One region of the Peribacillus sedimenti genome, then DNA from elsewhere that is predicted to be linked to it. Evidence: a T-box and tRNA genes for the amino acid it is inferred to sense, from the RefSeq annotation. Region 1 holds a T-box; the other regions hold tRNA genes.

Region 1 (5,166 bases):
TAGCGTCCTTCACGTCATTTTTAGTGGGAGAATTATCATCAAGCTCCTTGCTTTTCTTCACGTGCAAGGGATTCACAGCTACCAATTTTATTTCATTTTCTTTTAATATGTGAGCCAAATTGAACCAATAATGACCTGTAGGCTCCATCCCCACCATCACATGATCCATGCCTTGTTCTTTCTTGATTTCTAACATCCAATTAAGGAAATGCTCGAACCCTTGTCTTGTATTTTCAAAATAACAGGGCGATCCAAATTCCATTCCCCTAAAGTCCTGGGCACGTGCCACGTGCTTGAATTTTGCAATATCCACCCCTATAATCAAGGTTTGGGAAGTAATTTGAGCAATCTTCTTATTTTGGTTATAATTCATTGTAAAGCCTCCTGGTATATGAGATTTGTCCTTTCCGCTGGCCGAGCTTCAGGACCCTCTCATTCTACCAAGAGGTTATTTTTTTGTTCAAACTCCATTTTCATTCATTACAGGAATGCTGCCCCTTTAGCACAATAAGAAAAAAGCCGCAGAGAAACGGCTCCATTATTAGTGTTTCTAGATTCCAAATTCGTTTCATGTGTACTTCATTTTTGATTAGTGTTAATTGAAAAACATCAGGATTACTTAGATTCTTCCAACCGTCAAAACCAAAGTCATCATGATAATGATTTAGCAGAAGCTATATTATGTAACGATTAATGAGTTTTCTATTTTACTTTTATAAACATCATCCACGATATTTAATATTCGGTTAACTGCTTCATAACTAGACTGTCCCCCCTTCAAATTTCAAATGTTTATGTTCAAATATGTCTTCATGCCCTCAAGTTGCTATAAACATGTTTATGATGACCTTCAGCTAATCAAAAACCTGGCTGATACAGCTAATCCGCAATTTTGGAAGGGAACACAATTGTATCATCAGTTAGCATTACACTGTGACATCTAATTAACATTTCCTTTAAGCTATGAGGTGTTCGGTTAACATCATAAGCACAGACTGAAATTAATCCCTTTTCGTTAACGAACCGATCCACCTTTTTTTCATAATCTTCTATTTGTCGTATTATTTCATTATCATCTCCCCATTCCACTAGTCCCCAAGTCCATACAGGGACTTTGCTTTCCAAATGAGGTAAGATGTTTTGCTTAAAGTGAGCGAATATCCGTTGCGGTTCAAAACATTTATTCTCAAAATAAAAGTCATAATTGTTTATAAAATGAACTTTAGCGATTTCTCCTTGTTTCAGTTCTCTTTGTAACATTTTATTTATACTGATTAAATTCCTGTCGTTTTCAATAAGAATAATATGGGAACCAGATTTAACACCTGTAGTTATAAAAGTGACTACATTCTGAAGGTAATGGTCTATATTTTTAAAGTGATAAAATATATGTCCTTCATTATCTCGATATTTTTTTATCAAATCCAACAATAGTGTATTATCCACTTTTATATCTCCCTGCAATGAAAGTAAGTTAATGTTTAAATTATAACTTGTTCAAGCTACTTTGTAACTAACCTGCCCGTTAACGAAAGAAGCCTGGGGATTCTGTTCCCAGCTCTGTCTCTTTTACCTTATATTTGGCACTTATTACCACCGTTGTTTTTCTTACTATTGGTTATTTATAACTATAATATAAATGCTAGAATTGGAAACACAAACCCCATTCAGATCAGTACCTGGTGGTGGAAAAAAGGTGGAAATGGAATGCTCAACAAAGTTTGTTTACTATTAACCGCTTTCGCAATAACGTTCGCATTATATGGTTGCAGCGAAAAGGAGGAAAGCGTACAAACTACTGCGGAATTTTGGAATGGACTGGACAGGAACCAGAAGCATATATTGGTTTCAACTGAGTTACATTTGTTGAAAGCGAGTGGGTTCACCATATTGGTTGAGGAATATTACTTTATTGACCGGTTAGATTCGTACTATAATGACAATCAGCCCGGCCATTTGCCTGTGAAAGACGCATTGAAGAAAATAGGATTTTCTGCTGGGGTAATACAAACGTAGGAGGTTTTCTTCACGCCCAGCAAAACAAAAGCTACAAGTATGTAGCTCCCAGTTCTGTACTAAAGGGGTAGCGTTTTTATTCAACTAACCTGCCCCTTAGTTTAAGTGCATTGTTTCACAAACATATTCATATATCCAGAACTCTGCTCTAACTTTAATGATTCACTTAACTTTCCCTGCAACGTTACACTTAAATATTCTCCACCTATGCTCCTTTTAAAGATCCATATCCAAACGTTTTTCCTGTAACCATAATCGATTAAAAATTTTCATTACAATAGTTGCATCTTATATGTTTTTCAAGTTTTTGTATCAATTGCTTTTGAATTAACCTTTTGTCTATTGCTCTATCCAGTTTATTAGTAATTTTCACAACTTTACTATTTAATTTCTGTATCAATATTGATTCATTTAAGTTATGGTGTAGAAAAATAAAGATTCCATTGAATATATCTTAAGGGCAACTAGACAAAGGATTTTGTTTTGTGATAAATTATTACAATAAAAATTCATTTAAAACTACATATTTTTAAATCGATGAAGAGGAAAGTAATTTTTGCTGTATTCGATAGCGAGCCGGGGACGGTGGAAGCCTGGCGATGAAGCATGAATGAAGAACACCTTTGAGTTCTAACCGAAAGGGATATCTTAAGTAGGCTTAGACGTTACCAGCACGTTATTGACTGGGGTAAGCATATTAGCTTAAAAGTTGGTCATATTATTGACAATTTGGGTGGTACCGCGGAAGTTAGCCTTTCGTCCCTTTTTTGGGGATAGAAGGCTTTTTTATTGTGAAAAATTACCATATGGAGGTTAATTATGACAAAGACCGTAGTAAAAGATTTATACAGAAATCAAGAAAATTTTAAACACAAAACTGTTCAAATTTCAGGCTGGATCCGTACTCTTCGCGATTCCAAAACTATTGGCTTTATGGAGTTAAACGACGGAACATTCTTTAAGAGTGTACAAGTAGTTTTTGAGGATACCCTTGAAAACTTTAAAGAAATTACGAAGTTACCTATTAGCTCTTCTGTCTTAGTAGAAGGTGAATTTGTTCCAACTCCTGAAATGAAACAGCCTTTTGAAATTAAAGCGACAAAAATTGTTGTTGAAGGATTATCGGATGCAGATTATCCTTTACAAAAAAAGAGACATTCCCTTGAATATTTAAGAACAATCGCTCATTTACGTCCGAGAGCCAATACCTTCTCAGCCGTTTTCAGAGTAAGATCTCTAGCATCTTATGCCATTCATAAATTCTTTCAAGAAAAAGGATTTGTGTATGTGCATACACCGATTATTACCGGAAGCGATACGGAAGGCGCCGGGGAAATGTTCCGTGTGACATCAATGGATTTGAACCAGCTTCCAAAAACTCAAGACCAAAAAGTGGATGACAGTGCAGATTTCTTCGGCAAAGAAACCAACTTAACCGTTAGCGGTCAATTAAATGCGGAAGCCTTTGCTCTTGCTTTCCGTAATGTGTATACCTTTGGTCCGACCTTTAGAGCAGAAAATTCTAATACGGCACGACATGCCGCAGAATTCTGGATGATCGAGCCGGAAGTTGCCTTTGCAGAATTACCGGATATCATGGACCTCGGAGAAGAAATGGTCAAGTATGTCATTAATTACGTTTTTGAACATGCACCTGAAGAAATGGCCTTCTTTAATAGCTTTATTGATAAAACACTTATTGAAAGATTGAACAATGCGTTAGGATCCGATTTTGGAAGAGTTACTTATACCGAAGCTGTTGAATTATTAAAGAACTCCGGTAAGGAATTTGACTACCCTGTCGAATGGGGCACGGATTTGCAAACGGAGCATGAACGTTATCTTAGCGAGGAAATTTACAAGCGTCCTGTCTTCGTAACCGACTATCCGAAAGAAATTAAGGCATTTTATATGAGAGCGAATGAAGACGGCAAGACAGTAGCTGCGACTGACCTATTGGTTCCTGGTATTGGCGAGTTAATCGGGGGAAGCCAACGTGAGGAAAGAGAAGAAGTCCTTGTAAATAGAATTAAAGAACTTGATATGGCAGAAGAAGATTACTGGTGGTATCTCGAGCTTAGAAAATACGGTGGTACAAAGCATTCTGGCTATGGAATTGGATTTGAACGACTTGTCATGTATTTAACCGGAATGAAGAACATCCGCGATGTAATACCATTCCCTCGTACACCAGGAAATGCAGATTTTTAATTAAATAGGTGTGAAAATGAACACTAGGATGCTGCGGCATCCTATTTTTTCTTATGAAGCACTTTTCAATCGTGCTTCTGACTAGTTTTGGCCTTCATTCCTCTCATGGCACTTTACTTACAGCTTTAACAATCACTGCTTCCCGTTCCGTTACAAAAATAGCAAGAAGTTGAGCTCAGGTGCTAATCAAAATTCATTGCTACAGGTTCAACACCAGCAGGCCGTCATATTGGTCGTATTGCTGGTGTTTATTATAGCCATTAGGTGGAAATACTCCATTTGTTGTTCTAAAAGATGCAGATGTTAACTTAGATGTTAATGCTGCAATTTTCGGTAAATCCTTCATCAGTGGTACATCTGCATGATGATTAATTCTCAAAGCTGTTTATAACGCTTTTTTCACTGTTCGATCAAGTGTCCAGTCCTATAGTCCCCTTTTATTTTTTACATTTATTTAACGCCTTGGAGATGCCATTCATAATAAAATTACCTATTGAGTTGCCAGTCAACAGGTAAAAATCAATGGCAGTTATACAACGCTAATATAAACTCCAAGAACAAGTAAAGACAGGGTAATGATGACAGCGTAAATCAAGGTTAAATTGACGGTGTTTCTTTTTGTTGAACTCCTATAATTCTTATCACTTTCACCCATGATTGACAATGTTAATACGATCGATATGACCACAATGATAATTACCAATGCATACAGAATCTTCATGCTACACCTCTACAGCCGATTTCGTCAAAATGTTGATACAAATCACTTTCATAGGAATACATCTGTTAATTGATTCAATTATAAAAAAATTTCCCTGAAAAATCACCATCCAATCCATGCAGTATCAACTTTAACCCTTCTAATTGATCGTAGCTATAGATAACTTTATTAAAAATATACTGAGTAGTTTCGAATGCCAGTTCACAACATTAATCGGT
Region 2 (5,166 bases), 2.3 Mb from region 1:
AGTTAAGCTCTTCAGCGCCGATGGTAGTTGGGGGCTCTCCCCCTGCGAGAGTAGGGCGTCGCCAAGCATACCATTTGGAGGATTAGCTCAGCTGGGAGAGCACCTGCCTTACAAGCAGGGGGTCGGCGGTTCGATCCCGTCATCCTCCACCATTACCATGCCGGTGTAGCTCAATTGGTAGAGCAACTGACTTGTAATCAGTAGGTTGGGGGTTCAAGTCCTCTTGCCGGCACCATAAATGGTACAAGCTCTTAGGCGGCATATTAATCAATAGTTTGATGAGCCATTAGCTCAGTCGGTAGAGCATCTGACTTTTAATCAGAGGGTCGAAGGTTCGAGTCCTTCATGGCTCACCATTATATGCGGGTGTGGCGGAATTGGCAGACGCACCAGACTTAGGATCTGGCGCCGCAAGGCGTGGGGGTTCGACTCCCTTCACCCGCACCATTTATGCGGAAGTAGTTCAGTGGTAGAATACAACCTTGCCAAGGTTGGGGTCGCGGGTTCGAATCCCGTCTTCCGCTCCAAACTTATTTAGCCGGGGTGGCGGAACTGGCAGACGCACAGGACTTAAAATCCTGCGGTAGGTGACTACCGTACCGGTTCGATTCCGGTCCTCGGCACCATTTATAACATATGCGCCCGTAGCTCAATTGGATAGAGCGTCTGACTACGGATCAGAAGGTTATGGGTTCGACTCCTTTCGGGCGCGCCATATTACGGGAAGTAGCTCAGCTTGGTAGAGCACTTGGTTTGGGACCAAGGGGTCGCAGGTTCGAATCCTGTCTTCCCGACCATTATTTTTAACGATTGGGGCCTTAGCTCAGCTGGGAGAGCGCCTGCCTTGCACGCAGGAGGTCAGCGGTTCGATCCCGCTAGGCTCCACCAATTTTGATAATCATATATTTGTGATGGCGGTGTAGCTCAGCTGGCTAGAGCGTACGGTTCATACCCGTGAGGTCGGGGGTTCGATCCCCTCCGCCGCTACCATCTTTTAAAATTATGTGGACCTTTAGCTCAGCTGGTTAGAGCAACGAGCAAAGCTCCAAAGAAATTGCTTCGAGTTGTACCCATCGAATTGCTGCTTGATTTTGCTTTCTGAGATGGGGACAGACAATCTTTAACTTATCACTTTTATAACACTTAACATGGACCTTTAGCTCAGCTGGTTAGAGCAGACGGCTCATAACCGTCCGGTCGTAGGTTCGAGTCCTACAAGGTCCACCATTCATTTGGAGGTATACCCAAGTCCGGCTGAAGGGATCGGTCTTGAAAACCGACAGGGGTGTAAAAGCCCGCGGGGGTTCGAATCCCTCTACCTCCTCCATTTTAATTAAAATTGTATTATTCTTATTATCGCGGGGTGGAGCAACGAGCGTTCCTTCATTGAATAACTGCGAGTTGTACTGGTTGAGCTGCTGCTTGGTTTAGCTTACTGAAATCCGGACAGTCTACAGTGCACTTAGTGCATAAGTTAAAATTGCATCATTTATATTATCGCGGGGTGGAGCAGTCTGGTAGCTCGTCGGGCTCATAACCCGAAGGTCGCAGGTTCAAATCCTGTCCCCGCAATTTGGTCCCGTGGTGTAGCGGTTAACATGCCTGCCTGTCACGCAGGAGATCGCGGGTTCGATTCCCGTCGGGACCGCCATTACTTTGTGGCTCAGTAGCTCAGTCGGTAGAGCAAAGGACTGAAAATCCTTGTGTCGGCGGTTCGATTCCGTCCTGAGCCACCATTATATTAATCACTTTTGTGGCGGCTGTGGCGAAGTGGTTAACGCATCGGATTGTGGTTCCGACATTCGTGGGTTCGATTCCCATCAGCCGCCCCACTTATTCACGCGGGTGTAGTTTAATGGTAAAACCTCAGCCTTCCAAGCTGATGTCGTGAGTTCGATTCTCATCACCCGCTCCACTTATAATGGGCCTATAGCTCAGCTGGTTAGAGCGCACGCCTGATAAGCGTGAGGTCGATGGTTCGAGTCCATTTAGGCCCACCATTCCGCAGTAGCTCAGTGGTAGAGCATTCGGCTGTTAACCGAACGGTCGTAGGTTCGAGTCCTACCTGCGGAGCCATATGGGGAAGTACTCAAGAGGCTGAAGAGGCGCCCCTGCTAAGGGTGTAGGTCGGGTAACCGGCGCGAGGGTTCAAATCCCTCCTTCTCCGCCATATGGCCCCTTGGTCAAGCGGTTAAGACACCGCCCTTTCACGGCGGTAACACGGGTTCGAATCCCGTAGGGGTCATACTTAAAAAGGCTGTATACTCAAGGTATACAGCCTTTTTTTATTTTTCTTTCTTTGTTTTATCTTCCAGATAGCTGTCTCTTTGTCGGTAAGGTATATCTCCCAGCTTAGATTCCATTCCTTCATTATTCAAGGTTTCTTCATATTGCCGTTCTTGTTTAGTAGAAAATGCTCTACTGTTTTTACCGTTTATGTCCGTCCCGATGAAGCCTTCATAATCCTCAGTGAAACCGTTGGATTCGTCTTCTGTTTTATACAGGTTATCGTAATTTTCGTGGTCTCCAGTATAATCTGCTGGGGTTTCTGATGTACCGAAACGTGCCACCTCTCCGAAGCTGTCTTCTTTGTCATTAATGTCACCGCTTCTTCTATTTTCAAAATCATCTCCAAACGAAGGTATTAAAAGATCTTCTTCAACAGGACGATCTGAGGCTGGAGTCCTTTCCGGCGTATGATCGATACAATACAGGGTTGATGGGACAGCCTCCAATCGTTCATAAGGAATCTCTTCACCACAGACTTTACATTTGCCATAGCTTCCTTCTGCCATTGCGTGTAATGCCGTATCAATTTTTTCAATCTCTGCTTGAGCATGGTCGTCGAGGGCCATATTCCGCTCTTTTTCGTATAGTTCAGTACCAAGATCGGCTGGATGGTTGTCATATGCGGAAAGTTCATCCACGGCCTCCCTTTCACTTACTCTTACTACAGTTTGCTTATCATGTTCCACTCTGCTGCTCAGCTGTTCTCTAAGATTCATCAATTCCTGTTTAAGAGTCGTAATATTTTCCTGGGTTAGCATAAGAACACTCCTTCTATATAATTTAAGGTTCTTAACAATAATGGGAACCTCGTATGCATGTCCGTAGTGTTTAAATACCCGTTATGGCAGCGGAGAAACAAAGCAATTTTTAACTTATTCTCCCATATTAAAGAAAACCCCGGGCAATATGCCCGGGGAAGATCACTTACATTATATAGCTAATAAATAACCCTGCTGATAATAGCAAACCAAAAATCGTATTTGTCTGTGCGGTTGCGACCATGGCAGGCATCATTTGAACAGGTACAGTTTTCCCTATAAACCCTTTTGTCGCTTTAACTGCTTTTGGTACACTCAGGAATACTAACAAGATCCATGGCGACATTGTACCAGCAATGATTAGTCCTAAAATCCACAGGTAGGATACAGAAAACATAACACCAAGAATGTATATCGCATATTTTCGTCCCACTAGAATGGCTAAAGTCTTCCTTCCGTTCTCCTTATCTCCATCCAGATCTCGAATGTTATTGGATAAAAGGATTAATCCAACAAGGATTAGACTTGGGATGGAAACGAGAATAGCAGTATTGGTCACTGTACCAGTCTGGATATAAAATGATATCAATATTATAGAAAATCCCATAAAAAAGCCGGCCATTAATTCTCCAAATGGAGTATAAGCAATCGGTACGGGACCGCCGGTATACAGATAGCCGATTACCATGCAGATTGCTCCAATCAGAGCGAGCCACCACGACGACTCCATACAAATATACACACCGATCAGGGTTGCAGCTGCGTATAGGGAAAGGGCGATAGTCATAACCGTTCTCGGAGCTATTCCTTCCCGGACAATTGCACCACCAATTCCGACTGATTCCTTATTATCCAGGCCACGCTTAAAATCGTAATATTCATTGAACATATTAGTGGCAGCCTGAATTAATAAACTGGCAACCAGCATTGCAACGAACAATAGCACATTTATATGGAAATCTTGCATCGCCAAGGCTGTTCCTATCAATACGGGAACAAATCCTGCGGTCAGAGTATGAGGCCGTGTTAATTCCCACCAGACTCTCCAATTCTTTTTGCTTTGGAGAGCAGAAGTATTATCTGAATCATGAAAGGCTTGCATTGTTTCTCTCCTTAATAATTTGGTATTTGTCCATAGAACTAAAAATGGACAAAGTGTTACAGACTAAGTTTAGGAAAACAAGGCGTAAGTGTCAATCTCTTTTTTATCTATTATGCTTTATCTACAACAATAAAAACCACTTAAACAAAGGCGGTTTTCTATCGGATCATGGAAGATGAACAGCGGTGCCACAGGGCTTGAATGATTGACATAGCCCTGAATCGAGGTGTATCTTTAAATAGGTTTGAATAGGTTTGTATATGTAAAAGTGGAGGGATTATCTTGGCAATTTCACATGATACTGAGCTGATGGATGGCCTAAAGGAAGCTTTAAATAAAGCTGTGAAAAATCAAAAAAAGGTCTTATTCAGTGAAATCATCAAGATTGACGATGTATGCCCCCTTTCATTTTATCAAGCAGGAAGAGAACATTATCTAGGAGAACGCTTTTTTTGGCAGGACCCTAACCAGGAAGTAATCCTTTCTGGTTTAGGAAAAGCGGAAAAAATTCAGGCGCCCGCGGACTCATCGCGGTATGAATATATAAAACAGGAATGGAACGAATTGGTCAGTGAATCAGTGAGGCGTGGGGTTTCTCAAGTGGCAGGCACAGGACCTTTAATCTTTGGAGGTTTTTCCTTTGATCACCATAAAAGCAATTCAGAACTATGGGATCAATTCGGGGATAACCTATTTTATATTCCCAGATTCATGTTATCGAAAGTGAAAGGACAAGCTTACCTCACTACCAATTTTATTTGTTCCCCTGGAGATGAGATCCAGGCATTCATTAAAATGGTAAATGAAAGGGATACGTATATAAATAGTAAATTTGTGCCGGCATATAGTAATCCATTATTGATAGAACAAGCGGAAATAAAACCGGCAGAATGGATAGAATCTGTTTCGGGAGCAATCGACCATATTAAACAATCTGATGTAGATAAATTAGTATTGGCCAGAGAAATGAGACTAAAATTCGAGGCTCAGCTGCAATCCGAGATGGTATTGGATAGG
Region 3 (5,166 bases), 940 kb from region 1:
AGTGCATAAATTAAAATTGCATCATTTATATTATCGCGGGGTGGAGCAGTCTGGTAGCTCGTCGGGCTCATAACCCGAAGGTCGCAGGTTCAAATCCTGTCCCCGCAATCTGGTCCCGTGGTGTAGCGGTTAACATGCCTGCCTGTCACGCAGGAGATCGCGGGTTCGATTCCCGTCGGGACCGTTTTATTACTTCTTTCAGCAGGTAAAAATATTATGGCTCAGTCGTTAGAGCAAGGAGCAGTACTTCTATGATATATCGACGAGTTGTATCCAATGAACTGCTACTTGTAAAGTCTTTCAGTGTTGGGGACAAAGGACAATGAAAATTTAATTTAGGTAGTATACTACTTTTGGCTCAGTAGCTCAGTCGGTAGAGCAAAGGACTGAAAATCCTTGTGTCGGCGGTTCGATTCCGTCCTGAGCCACCATTTTTATGTGGAGGGGTAGCGAAGTGGCTAAACGCGGCGGACTGTAAATCCGCTCCCTCCGGGTTCGGCGGTTCGAATCCGTCCCCCTCCACCATTTATCACAGGGGCATAGTTTAAAGGTAGAACTGAGGTCTCCAAAACCTCCAGTGTGGGTTCGATTCCTGCTGCCCCTGCCAATAAGCATTTTGGCGGTTGTGGCGAAGTGGTTAACGCATCGGATTGTGGTTCCGACATTCGTGGGTTCGATTCCCATCAGCCGCCCCATTTCACTTTTTAAAAAGTACTATTATTGGGCTATAGCCAAGCGGTAAGGCAACGGACTTTGACTCCGTCATGCGTTGGTTCGAATCCAGCTAGCCCAGCCATCTTTGCCGATGTGGCGGAATTGGCAGACGCGCACGACTCAAAATCGTGTTCCTCACGGAGTGTCGGTTCGACCCCGACCATCGGTATTTTATATGCGGGTGTAGTTTAATGGTAAAACCTCAGCCTTCCAAGCTGATGTCGTGAGTTCGATTCTCATCACCCGCTCCAAATGGGCCTATAGCTCAGCTGGTTAGAGCGCACGCCTGATAAGCGTGAGGTCGATGGTTCGAGTCCATTTAGGCCCACCATAATGCTAAATTCTTTTTTGTTCCGCAGTAGCTCAGTGGTAGAGCATTCGGCTGTTAACCGAACGGTCGTAGGTTCGAGTCCTACCTGCGGAGCCATTTTTATGTCTATGGGGAAGTACTCAAGAGGCTGAAGAGGCGCCCCTGCTAAGGGTGTAGGTCGCGTAAGCGGCGCGAGGGTTCAAATCCCTCCTTCTCCGCCATAATGATGCGCCTTTAGCTCAGCTGGATAGAGCAACAGCCTTCTAAGCTGTGGGTCAGAGGTTCGAATCCTCTAAGGCGCGTACGAAAACTAAATGCAAATAGTTCAAAAAAAGCCCAAAATAGGGCTTTTTTGTTTGGAATGAACAGGCCTCCCCTTTTTAAACACCCGCAGAGCTATCACGTGTATTTTACCACGAAGGGCTTTTCTTCAATTTTCCTTTAATATCCCTGTGAGCTTTTTGAAGAAGTACACATCTTGATATGAAAAAACCGCTTGACGTATGCTGGCCCTTTTCATTTTTCTCCAAATAAGAATTTGATTTGTGAAAAGCTGTTGCTTTTCTCTCTTTTCAGTCCATTTCAATAACTTTCATCGCATATTTCCCTTTGTCAAACTAAAACATAGAAGATAGAGGGAGGGAGATATCTTTGCCAGTATCAGAGCTATTAATCAGGATACCGGTCTCATTTTTTATGCTTTATGTTGTTGTCCGGTTATTAGGGAAAGAGGAAATATCACAACTGACATTTTTTCATTTTACATCTGCCATTGCGTTCGGCTCCATTGCGGCGAATATGGCTTTTAATAAACATCTGAGCATTCATAATGGGATTTTTGTATTAGTTGGCTGGTCAATATTAACGGTTGGTATGGAACTTATAAGTTTAAAATCGAAAAAGGCGCGGAGAATCATCGAAGGAGAGCCAGTCATCCTGATTAAACAGGGGAGGGTAATGGAAAAAGCTTTGGGAAATGTTCGGCTGGATATGAGCGGCCTTAAGGCGCTGCTTAGAGAAAAAGGCATATTTTCCTTGTCGGATGTAGATTATGCAATTTTTGAAACGGATGGAAACTTGTCAGTGCTGAAAAAAAGCAACACCGAAAATATACATACTAACAAAGACTCCATTCTCCCTCTTGCAACAGAAGTCGTTTCACAGGGCAAAATCCATTACCAAAATCTAAGGAAGTTAAATAGGGATGAAGATTGGCTGCATCAAGAGCTACAGGAGAATGGGGTAAAATCGATATCAGATGTGTTTTATGCCGAAGTTCAGCAGGATGGATCACTCTATCTGGACATTATGGATGACCGGGAATCGACTGCGAAGGATTGATCGACAGGATACCATTGATTTTCGATTGCTGGTATTTCTAATTAAAATCTGCTATGCCTATCTTGTTCATTTGATTTCGAATATGTGGATATCAGGCTCCGCCTGCATAAATACAGTCCCGGGCAAAAAGGGGGTCATCTTTATGCAGAAAGGGTATAATAATATGGAAGAACCAGGCATTACAGGGTACTGCCTGTCGAGATACGGAATGTGAATCTTAATAGCTAATCTTTTATAAAAACAACTGCACAAGACAAAAGAAGAGGGGATACCATGACGAACAAAATAGGATGGAATCTAGATAACAGCTATACCCGTCTGCCACAGATATTTTATACAAGCCTTACCCCGGAGCCAGTAGAATTTCCAAAGCTTGCGATTCTAAATGAAAGGCTTGCAGAAACCCTTGGTTTAGATGCGGAAGCGCTGAAAGGGGAAGGTGGGGTATCGGTCTTTGCCGGTAACCAGATTCCTGAAGGCGCTTCACCGCTTTCCCAGGCTTATGCGGGGCATCAATTCGGGCATTTCAATATGCTCGGTGATGGCCGGGCAATCCTGCTTGGCGAGCAAATCACGCCAGAAGGGGAACGGTTCGACATTCAGCTTAAAGGGCCAGGGAGCACTCCGTATTCCCGAGGCGGTGATGGCCGTGCGGCACTTGGGCCGATGCTCCGTGAATATATCATCAGTGAAGCAATGCATGCATTGGGCATTCCCACGACCCGAAGTTTGGCGGTTGCAACGACCGGTGAGGCAGTCATCCGCGAAACCCATCTGCCAGGCGCGGTACTGACACGTATAGCTGCGAGCCACCTTCGTGTCGGCACCTTTCAATTCGCGGCAGCATATGGCAAGCCGGAAGAACTTCGGGCCCTGGCAGATTATGCGATAAAGCGCCATTATCCAGATATCGAGGGCGATGAGAATCCATATCTGTCCCTGCTTAGGGAAGTGGTCAAACGGCAGGCATCATTGATTGCCAAATGGCAGCTGGTCGGTTTTATCCATGGAGTAATGAATACTGATAATATGACGATTAGCGGCGAAACGATTGATTACGGCCCTTGTGCCTTTATGAATGAGTACGACCCGGCTACGGTATTCAGCTCCATCGACACCCAAGGACGCTATTCCTATGGGAACCAGCCAGGTATAGGCGGATGGAATCTGTCCCGATTCGCAGAAAGCTTGCTAGTGCTGATAGATGATGACCAGGAAAAGGCTGTAGAACTTGCTCAAGATGTCATCACCGGATATCCAAAGCTGTATACGCAGAACTGGCTGTCAGGAATGCGGGCGAAGCTTGGACTCTTTAACGAAGATTCGGAGGATGAAGCACTGATTCAGGAGCTGCTGGATTTAATGCAGAAGCAGCGTGCAGATTATACGAATACCTTCCGTTCCTTAACATTAGGAAAAACAGAGGGTGAGGACCTGTTTTCTACTCCGGAATTTGCCAAGTGGAATGATAAATGGCAGGACAGATTAGGCAGACAGGAACAATCAAAAGAGGATTCACAGGAACTGATGCGAAATAACAATCCTTCTGTGATCCCTCGTAACCACAGGGTGGAAGAGGCGCTGGCAGCTGCCGTGGAACGGGCAGACTACACTGTGACGGAAAAGCTTCTTTCCGCCCTTTCAAAGCCCTATGCTTACTTAGCGGAGCAGGAAGAATATTGTGCATTGCCGGTTCCATCAGGAGTTCCTTACCGCACTTATTGCGGGACCTGATATAGCTTAAGATATTTAGCAACATTTTTGAGGTTTTTTAGGTGGATATACCCAATCTTCTTGCGGTCATACCTTTCAAAATGGGAAGGAGTGTATACTCACTTCCCATTTTTATGGGCTATTTCTCAGACAGCACGTCCTTCTCAAACTGTTCTATTCTTTCACGCACAAATTCAGGAACAGGTTGGGAAGTTTTCGTATGAGGATTGTAACTTACATAGATGACCTCGGCGATGAGGAGCGGATCGATCTCTCCGTCCCTAGTAATCATGAAATTCATGGTCATGCTTGCATTGCCGATGCGGCCGACACGGCACCAAATATTCAGCCAATCGTTCAGCCGTGCTGGACTTTTGTATTCCATAATCGTCTTGGCAATAACGAAATCAAATTCACCATTTTCTGCAAGTTTGACCAGGTCAAGCTTCAAACCTTCCAGGAAAAATTCTGAAACTGCTACATCGAGATACGTTAAATAATGTGCGTTAAATACGATATTTTGTCCATCAATTTCTGAGTACCTTACCTTAAGGCGATGAGAAAATCGAAAGTCCCCGGTCATTTTAGCCCCTCGCTTAACAATCTGTTTTGTAAAAATTTTACAATACTTAGAAAGTTACCACAACTAATTTAGGGGTGTTCAACGTACAAAAGTTCACAATGTTCACGGAGAGGCCTTGTAATAATTTTCACCAGTGAGCCATTCTTCAATTTTTGTATTTTTATCCAATAATAGGGTCAGTCGAAAGACAAAGAGTTCAAATAATACCTTGCGTCGTGAAATGAACTGAATCGTAAATTGCGTAATACCCTTAGATTCACTTTATTCCAGACAGCTTTTGAAAAAGTTAACTGTCCGGAACTAATTCCTGTTTCGATTTGCTGAGCTTAACTGGAATTCTTTCTCTGGGACGGGTAGAGGAAGTCGATGAAATCGACAATATCTTTTTTTCTCTGTTAGTAATCTCTGTAGTAATCTCTGGTATTGCTTTGTTCACGCTGGCATGAAGAATGGCTCCTTCTGATACCGAAGAGCTTTCATGCTGGCCCGATGCACAGTCACTTTC
Region 4 (5,166 bases), 1.3 Mb from region 1:
CTGCAACAAGCTTTAAATTTTTCAGATTTGAGTTTGGATTATGTACCAATTTAGGCCGTCCGATTGCTATATCTCCCAAGTCATCTACTTCTATATTCAAACGTTCTAACCTCTCTACCACACCTGCATAACGGATTGCACTAGGACCCATATCGACTCCCCGCCTGGTTTGCCCAAGGTCCATCGGCAGCCCAATCATAGTTATCTTTTTGACACTCATAAATCCATCCTCCTTTTCTCTATTTTATAACTGAAAATTCAGATGGTTCAACTCGACAAAAAAATGTATAAGTATACGTTTTCCGATTAACAGAAAAACGATATTCAATACGTTCTTTAAATTCACGGGGATGATATGATACAGCGAATATTAAAAAAATGGCCACAGGAAAAACCGAGATGCTATGAATACTATAGGTTATCATCTAGCAATCCCATCTTTAATGCATAAAAAAAGCCTTAAACCTAACGGTTTAAGACGATATATTTGGTGTTATGTAGTTAGATGGTGGAGCCTAGCGGGATCGAACCGCTGACCTCCTGCGTGCAAGGCAGGCGCTCTCCCAGCTGAGCTAAGGCCCCAATTGAACATTTGCAGTGGAGCGGAAGACGGGATTCGAACCCGCGACCCCAACCTTGGCAAGGTTGTATTCTACCACTGAACTACTTCCGCATTTAATTATAAATAATCGTAATTTCTTGCAGAAAGTGAAATATATTTATGTTTTAATGAGCCATGAAGGACTCGAACCTTCGACCCTCTGATTAAAAGTCAGATGCTCTACCGACTGAGCTAATGGCTCTTGGCTGGGCTAGCTGGATTCGAACCAACGCATGACGGAGTCAAAGTCCGTTGCCTTACCGCTTGGCTATAGCCCAAAAATTATGAGGCAGATTCATCGACTAATTATATAATGCCCAAATATAAGAAAATATAATCAGTCACTGAAAATGGTGGAGGGGGACGGATTCGAACCGCCGAACCCGGAGGGAGCGGATTTACAGTCCGCCGCGTTTAGCCACTTCGCTACCCCTCCACATAAAATGGTGCCGGCAAGAGGACTTGAACCCCCAACCTACTGATTACAAGTCAGTTGCTCTACCAATTGAGCTACACCGGCATAAATATGGTGGAGGATGACGGGATCGAACCGCCGACCCCCTGCTTGTAAGGCAGGTGCTCTCCCAGCTGAGCTAATCCTCCAAATATATGAAACTGGTGACCCCTACGGGATTCGAACCCGTGTTACCGCCGTGAAAGGGCGGTGTCTTAACCGCTTGACCAAGGGGCCATAACTAAATTCTTTTAAATAGAGAGCTTCCAAGCGGGCTCGAACCGCTGACCTCTTCCTTACCATGGAAGTGCTCTACCTACTGAGCTATGGAAGCATGGCTCCGCAGGTAGGACTCGAACCTACGACCGTTCGGTTAACAGCCGAATGCTCTACCACTGAGCTACTGCGGAATAATATAATGTTTCCTAATACTCGTCTTCGCATTACTTAGAATAATGCTGCCTGGCAGTGTCCTACTCTCACAGGGGGAGATCCCCCAACTACCATCGGCGCTGAAGAGCTTAACTTCCGTGTTCGGAATGGGAACGGGTGTGACCTCTTCGCCATCACTACCAGACATTATTCTTTTAACTATCAAAAGACAATATTTATTATAATTCTTTTGATATAGTTTTTCAAGAGGAAATTTTGTTCCCTCAAAACTAGATAACAGGTAAGGTTTTTGCATGTTTTCAAAACAATGAATGTTGTCCAGCTACGGCTCCTAACTTCTCGGCCGTTTCGATCCGTCCTCACAAATCCGAGGGATTTGCGGTCCGGCTCTCCAACGTCTGTCGAAGCTAAGCAGTCACCAGGCCCACAGGATGTGGGTCATGCTGGCGTTGTCACAGGATGTGACGCCATTAGCCAGCGAACCGATATATATTGGTTAAGTCCTCGATCTATTAGTATCAGTCAGCTCCACGTGTCACCACGCTTCCACCCCTGACCTATCAACCTGATCATCTTTCAGGGATCTTACCAGCTTGCGCCATGGGAAATCTCATCTTGAGGGGGGCTTCATGCTTAGATGCTTTCAGCACTTATCCCGTCCGCACATAGCTACCCAGCGATGCCTTTGGCAAGACAACTGGTACACCAGCGGTGCGTCCATCCCGGTCCTCTCGTACTAAGGACAGCTCCTCTCAAATTTCCTGCGCCCGCGACGGATAGGGACCGAACTGTCTCACGACGTTCTGAACCCAGCTCGCGTACCGCTTTAATGGGCGAACAGCCCAACCCTTGGGACCGACTACAGCCCCAGGATGCGATGAGCCGACATCGAGGTGCCAAACCTCCCCGTCGATGTGGACTCTTGGGGGAGATAAGCCTGTTATCCCCGGGGTAGCTTTTATCCGTTGAGCGATGGCCCTTCCATGCGGAACCACCGGATCACTAAGCCCGACTTTCGTCCCTGCTCGACTTGTAGGTCTCGCAGTCAAGCTCCCTTGTGCCTTTACACTCTGCGAATGATTTCCAACCATTCTGAGGGAACCTTTGGGCGCCTCCGTTACCTTTTAGGAGGCGACCGCCCCAGTCAAACTGCCCGCCTGACACTGTCTCCCGCCCCGATGAGGGGCGCGGGTTAGAATTTCAATACAGCCAGGGTAGTATCCCACCGACGCCTCCACCGAAGCTTGCGCTCCGGCTTCAAAGGCTCCTACCTATCCTGTACAAGCTGTACCAAAATTCAATATCAGGCTGCAGTAAAGCTCCACGGGGTCTTTCCGTCCTGTCGCGGGTAACCTGCATCTTCACAGGTACTATAATTTCACCGAGTCTCTCGTTGAGACAGTGCCCAGATCGTTACGCCTTTCGTGCGGGTCGGAACTTACCCGACAAGGAATTTCGCTACCTTAGGACCGTTATAGTTACGGCCGCCGTTTACTGGGGCTTCGGTTCAAAGCTTCGCTTACGCTAACCTCTCCCCTTAACCTTCCAGCACCGGGCAGGCGTCAGCCCCTATACTTCGCCTTGCGGCTTCGCAGAGACCTGTGTTTTTGCTAAACAGTCGCCTGGGCCTATTCACTGCGGCTTTTCCGGGCTATTCACCCTAAAAAGCACCCCTTCTCCCGAAGTTACGGGGTCATTTTGCCGAGTTCCTTAACGAGAGTTCTCTCGAACACCTTAGGATTCTCTCCTCGCCTACCTGTGTCGGTTTGCGGTACGGGCACCATTCATCTCGCTAGAGGCTTTTCTTGGCAGTGTGGAATCAGGAACTTCGGTACTATATTTCCCTCGCCATCACAGCTCAGCCTTTGTGGAAACGGGATTTGCCTCGTTTCCGGCCTGACTGCTTGGACGCGCATATCCAACAGCGCGCTTGCCCTATCCTCCTGCGTCCCCCCATCACTCAAACGATGAAGTGGTGGTACAGGAATATCAACCTGTTGTCCATCGCCTACGCCTTTCGGCCTCGGCTTAGGTCCCGACTAACCCTGAGCGGACGAGCCTTCCTCAGGAAACCTTAGGCATTCGGTGGAAGGGATTCTCACCCTTCTTTCGCTACTCATACCGGCATTCTCACTTCTAAGCGCTCCACCAGTCCTTCCGGTCTGGCTTCGACGCCCTTAGAACGCTCTCCTACCACTGACACCATCGGTGTCAATCCGCAGCTTCGGTGATACGTTTAGCCCCGGTACATTTTCGGCGCGGAGTCACTCGACCAGTGAGCTATTACGCACTCTTTAAATGGTGGCTGCTTCTAAGCCAACATCCTGGTTGTCTAAGCAACTCCACATCCTTTTCCACTTAACGTATACTTTGGGACCTTAGCTGGCGGTCTGGGCTGTTTCCCTTTTGACTACGGATCTTATCACTCGCAGTCTGACTCCCAGCGACAAGTCTTTGGCATTCGGAGTTTGACTGAATTCGGTAACCCGATGGGGGCCCCTAGTCCAATCAGTGCTCTACCTCCAAGACTCTTACGCTGAGGCTAGCCCTAAAGCTATTTCGGAGAGAACCAGCTATCTCCAGGTTCGATTGGAATTTCTCCGCTACCCACACCTCATCCCCGCACTTTTCAACGTGCGTGGGTTCGGGCCTCCATTCAGTGTTACCTGAACTTCACCCTGGACATGGGTAGATCACCTGGTTTCGGGTCTACGACCTCATACTCATTCGCCCTGTTCAGACTCGCTTTCGCTGCGGCTCCGTCTCATCAACTTAACCTTGCATGAAATCGTAACTCGCCGGTTCATTCTACAAAAGGCACGCCATCACCCGTTGTCTTAAAAAGACCATAGGGCTCTGACTACTTGTAGGCACACGGTTTCAGGATCTGTTTCACTCCCCTTCCGGGGTGCTTTTCACCTTTCCCTCACGGTACTGGTTCACTATCGGTCACTAGGGAGTATTTAGCCTTGGGAGATGGTCCTCCCTGCTTCCGACGGGATTTCACGTGTCCCGCCGTACTCAGGATCCACTCAGGAGGGAACGAAGTTTCGACTACAGGGTTTTTACCTTCTCTGACGGGCCTTTCCAGGCCTCTTCATCTACCCCGTTCCTTTGTAACTCCATATAGAGTGTCCTACAACCCCAGAAGGCAAGCCTTCTGGTTTGGGCTAATTCCGTTTCGCTCGCCGCTACTCAGGAAATCGCGTTTGCTTTCTCTTCCTCCGGGTACTTAGATGTTTCAGTTCCCCGGGTCTGCCTTCCATACCCTATTTATTCAGGTAAGGATACTGCCCCATTACGGGCAGTGGGTTTCCCCATTCGGAAATCTCCGGATCAAAGCTTACTTACAGCTCCCCGAAGCATATCGGTGTTAGTCCCGTCCTTCATCGGCTCCTAGTGCCAAGGCATCCACCGTGCGCCCTTTCTAACTTAACCATTGCTAATTTGTGATGACCGTCGGCCTTCTTCGTCAGCTTCACTCGCTCACTCCTCACGTATGTGCAATACGCTCCGGTGCTCGCTCGATTGCTTCCTCGAATCCCTCGGTCCTGACAAATTATCAGTTTTACATCTCGGTGTTTTGAAAATTGACGCAAAAAATTTGCCTTATTACTGTTATCTAGTTTTCAAGGAACATGGCTACGGATTTCAATCACATCGTGATTCACCAACGGTAGCGATACTGCGTGCTGCCATGCGACGAGCTGAAGAGTTA

The links. A T-box is a leader RNA that pairs with one kind of tRNA and senses whether it is charged. The one in region 1 lies ahead of asnS (asparagine--tRNA ligase), so its partner is inferred to be a tRNA-Asn.
Region 2: it has a tRNA-Asn gene. The T-box ahead of asnS (asparagine--tRNA ligase) is inferred to sense a tRNA for this amino acid. The anticodon was not compared.
Region 3: it has a tRNA-Asn gene. The T-box ahead of asnS (asparagine--tRNA ligase) is inferred to sense a tRNA for this amino acid. The anticodon was not compared.
Region 4: it has a tRNA-Asn gene. The T-box ahead of asnS (asparagine--tRNA ligase) is inferred to sense a tRNA for this amino acid. The anticodon was not compared.

Annotation. Positions count from the first base shown of each region.
Region 1 covers NZ_CP143547.1:1,501,371-1,506,536, reverse strand. The annotation lists gene V1500_RS07465 (IS110 family transposase) at 1-373, opposite strand, end outside; gene V1500_RS07460 (MEDS domain-containing protein) at 880-1,446, opposite strand; gene V1500_RS07455 (hypothetical protein) at 1,708-2,016, shown strand; T-box leader at 2,545-2,783, shown strand; gene asnS (asparagine--tRNA ligase) at 2,836-4,227, shown strand; partial or broken gene V1500_RS07445 (aldehyde dehydrogenase family protein) at 4,429-4,600, shown strand; gene V1500_RS07440 (hypothetical protein) at 4,757-4,948, opposite strand.
Region 2 covers NZ_CP143547.1:4,274,302-4,279,467, reverse strand. The annotation lists rRNA gene rrf (5S ribosomal RNA) at 1-67, shown strand, start outside; tRNA gene V1500_RS21040 (tRNA-Val) at 77-152, shown strand; tRNA gene V1500_RS21035 (tRNA-Thr) at 160-235, shown strand; tRNA gene V1500_RS21030 (tRNA-Lys) at 281-356, shown strand; tRNA gene V1500_RS21025 (tRNA-Leu) at 363-447, shown strand; tRNA gene V1500_RS21020 (tRNA-Gly) at 453-527, shown strand; tRNA gene V1500_RS21015 (tRNA-Leu) at 538-626, shown strand; tRNA gene V1500_RS21010 (tRNA-Arg) at 639-715, shown strand; tRNA gene V1500_RS21005 (tRNA-Pro) at 721-797, shown strand; tRNA gene V1500_RS21000 (tRNA-Ala) at 813-888, shown strand; tRNA gene V1500_RS20995 (tRNA-Met) at 914-990, shown strand; tRNA gene V1500_RS20990 (tRNA-Ile) at 1,151-1,227, shown strand; tRNA gene V1500_RS20985 (tRNA-Ser) at 1,235-1,327, shown strand; tRNA gene V1500_RS20980 (tRNA-Met) at 1,499-1,572, shown strand; tRNA gene V1500_RS20975 (tRNA-Asp) at 1,576-1,651, shown strand; tRNA gene V1500_RS20970 (tRNA-Phe) at 1,661-1,736, shown strand; tRNA gene V1500_RS20965 (tRNA-His) at 1,757-1,832, shown strand; tRNA gene V1500_RS20960 (tRNA-Gly) at 1,842-1,915, shown strand; tRNA gene V1500_RS20955 (tRNA-Ile) at 1,924-2,000, shown strand; tRNA gene V1500_RS20950 (tRNA-Asn) at 2,002-2,076, shown strand; tRNA gene V1500_RS20945 (tRNA-Ser) at 2,080-2,170, shown strand; tRNA gene V1500_RS20940 (tRNA-Glu) at 2,174-2,245, shown strand; gene V1500_RS20935 (TraR/DksA C4-type zinc finger protein) at 2,286-3,047, opposite strand; gene V1500_RS20930 (1,4-dihydroxy-2-naphthoate polyprenyltransferase) at 3,214-4,149, opposite strand; gene V1500_RS20925 (isochorismate synthase MenF) at 4,432-5,166, shown strand, end outside.
Region 3 covers NZ_CP143547.1:562,594-567,759, forward strand. The annotation lists tRNA gene V1500_RS02900 (tRNA-Met) at 35-108, shown strand; tRNA gene V1500_RS02905 (tRNA-Asp) at 112-184, shown strand; tRNA gene V1500_RS02910 (tRNA-Phe) at 356-431, shown strand; tRNA gene V1500_RS02915 (tRNA-Tyr) at 441-525, shown strand; tRNA gene V1500_RS02920 (tRNA-Trp) at 534-607, shown strand; tRNA gene V1500_RS02925 (tRNA-His) at 620-695, shown strand; tRNA gene V1500_RS02930 (tRNA-Gln) at 722-796, shown strand; tRNA gene V1500_RS02935 (tRNA-Leu) at 802-883, shown strand; tRNA gene V1500_RS02940 (tRNA-Gly) at 892-965, shown strand; tRNA gene V1500_RS02945 (tRNA-Ile) at 969-1,045, shown strand; tRNA gene V1500_RS02950 (tRNA-Asn) at 1,067-1,141, shown strand; tRNA gene V1500_RS02955 (tRNA-Ser) at 1,155-1,245, shown strand; tRNA gene V1500_RS02960 (tRNA-Arg) at 1,253-1,326, shown strand; gene V1500_RS02965 (DUF421 domain-containing protein) at 1,676-2,365, shown strand; gene V1500_RS02970 (protein adenylyltransferase SelO) at 2,639-4,099, shown strand; gene V1500_RS02975 (acyl-CoA thioesterase) at 4,218-4,661, opposite strand; gene V1500_RS02980 (replication protein) at 4,948-5,166, opposite strand, start outside.
Region 4 covers NZ_CP143547.1:164,516-169,681, reverse strand. The annotation lists gene rocF (arginase) at 1-220, opposite strand, end outside; tRNA gene V1500_RS00975 (tRNA-Ala) at 507-582, opposite strand; tRNA gene V1500_RS00970 (tRNA-Gly) at 599-673, opposite strand; tRNA gene V1500_RS00965 (tRNA-Lys) at 731-803, opposite strand; tRNA gene V1500_RS00960 (tRNA-Gln) at 805-879, opposite strand; tRNA gene V1500_RS00955 (tRNA-Tyr) at 953-1,037, opposite strand; tRNA gene V1500_RS00950 (tRNA-Thr) at 1,046-1,121, opposite strand; tRNA gene V1500_RS00945 (tRNA-Val) at 1,129-1,204, opposite strand; tRNA gene V1500_RS00940 (tRNA-Glu) at 1,218-1,292, opposite strand; tRNA gene V1500_RS00935 (tRNA-Thr) at 1,317-1,389, opposite strand; tRNA gene V1500_RS00930 (tRNA-Asn) at 1,391-1,465, opposite strand; rRNA gene rrf (5S ribosomal RNA) at 1,516-1,632, opposite strand; rRNA gene V1500_RS00920 (23S ribosomal RNA) at 1,941-4,886, opposite strand.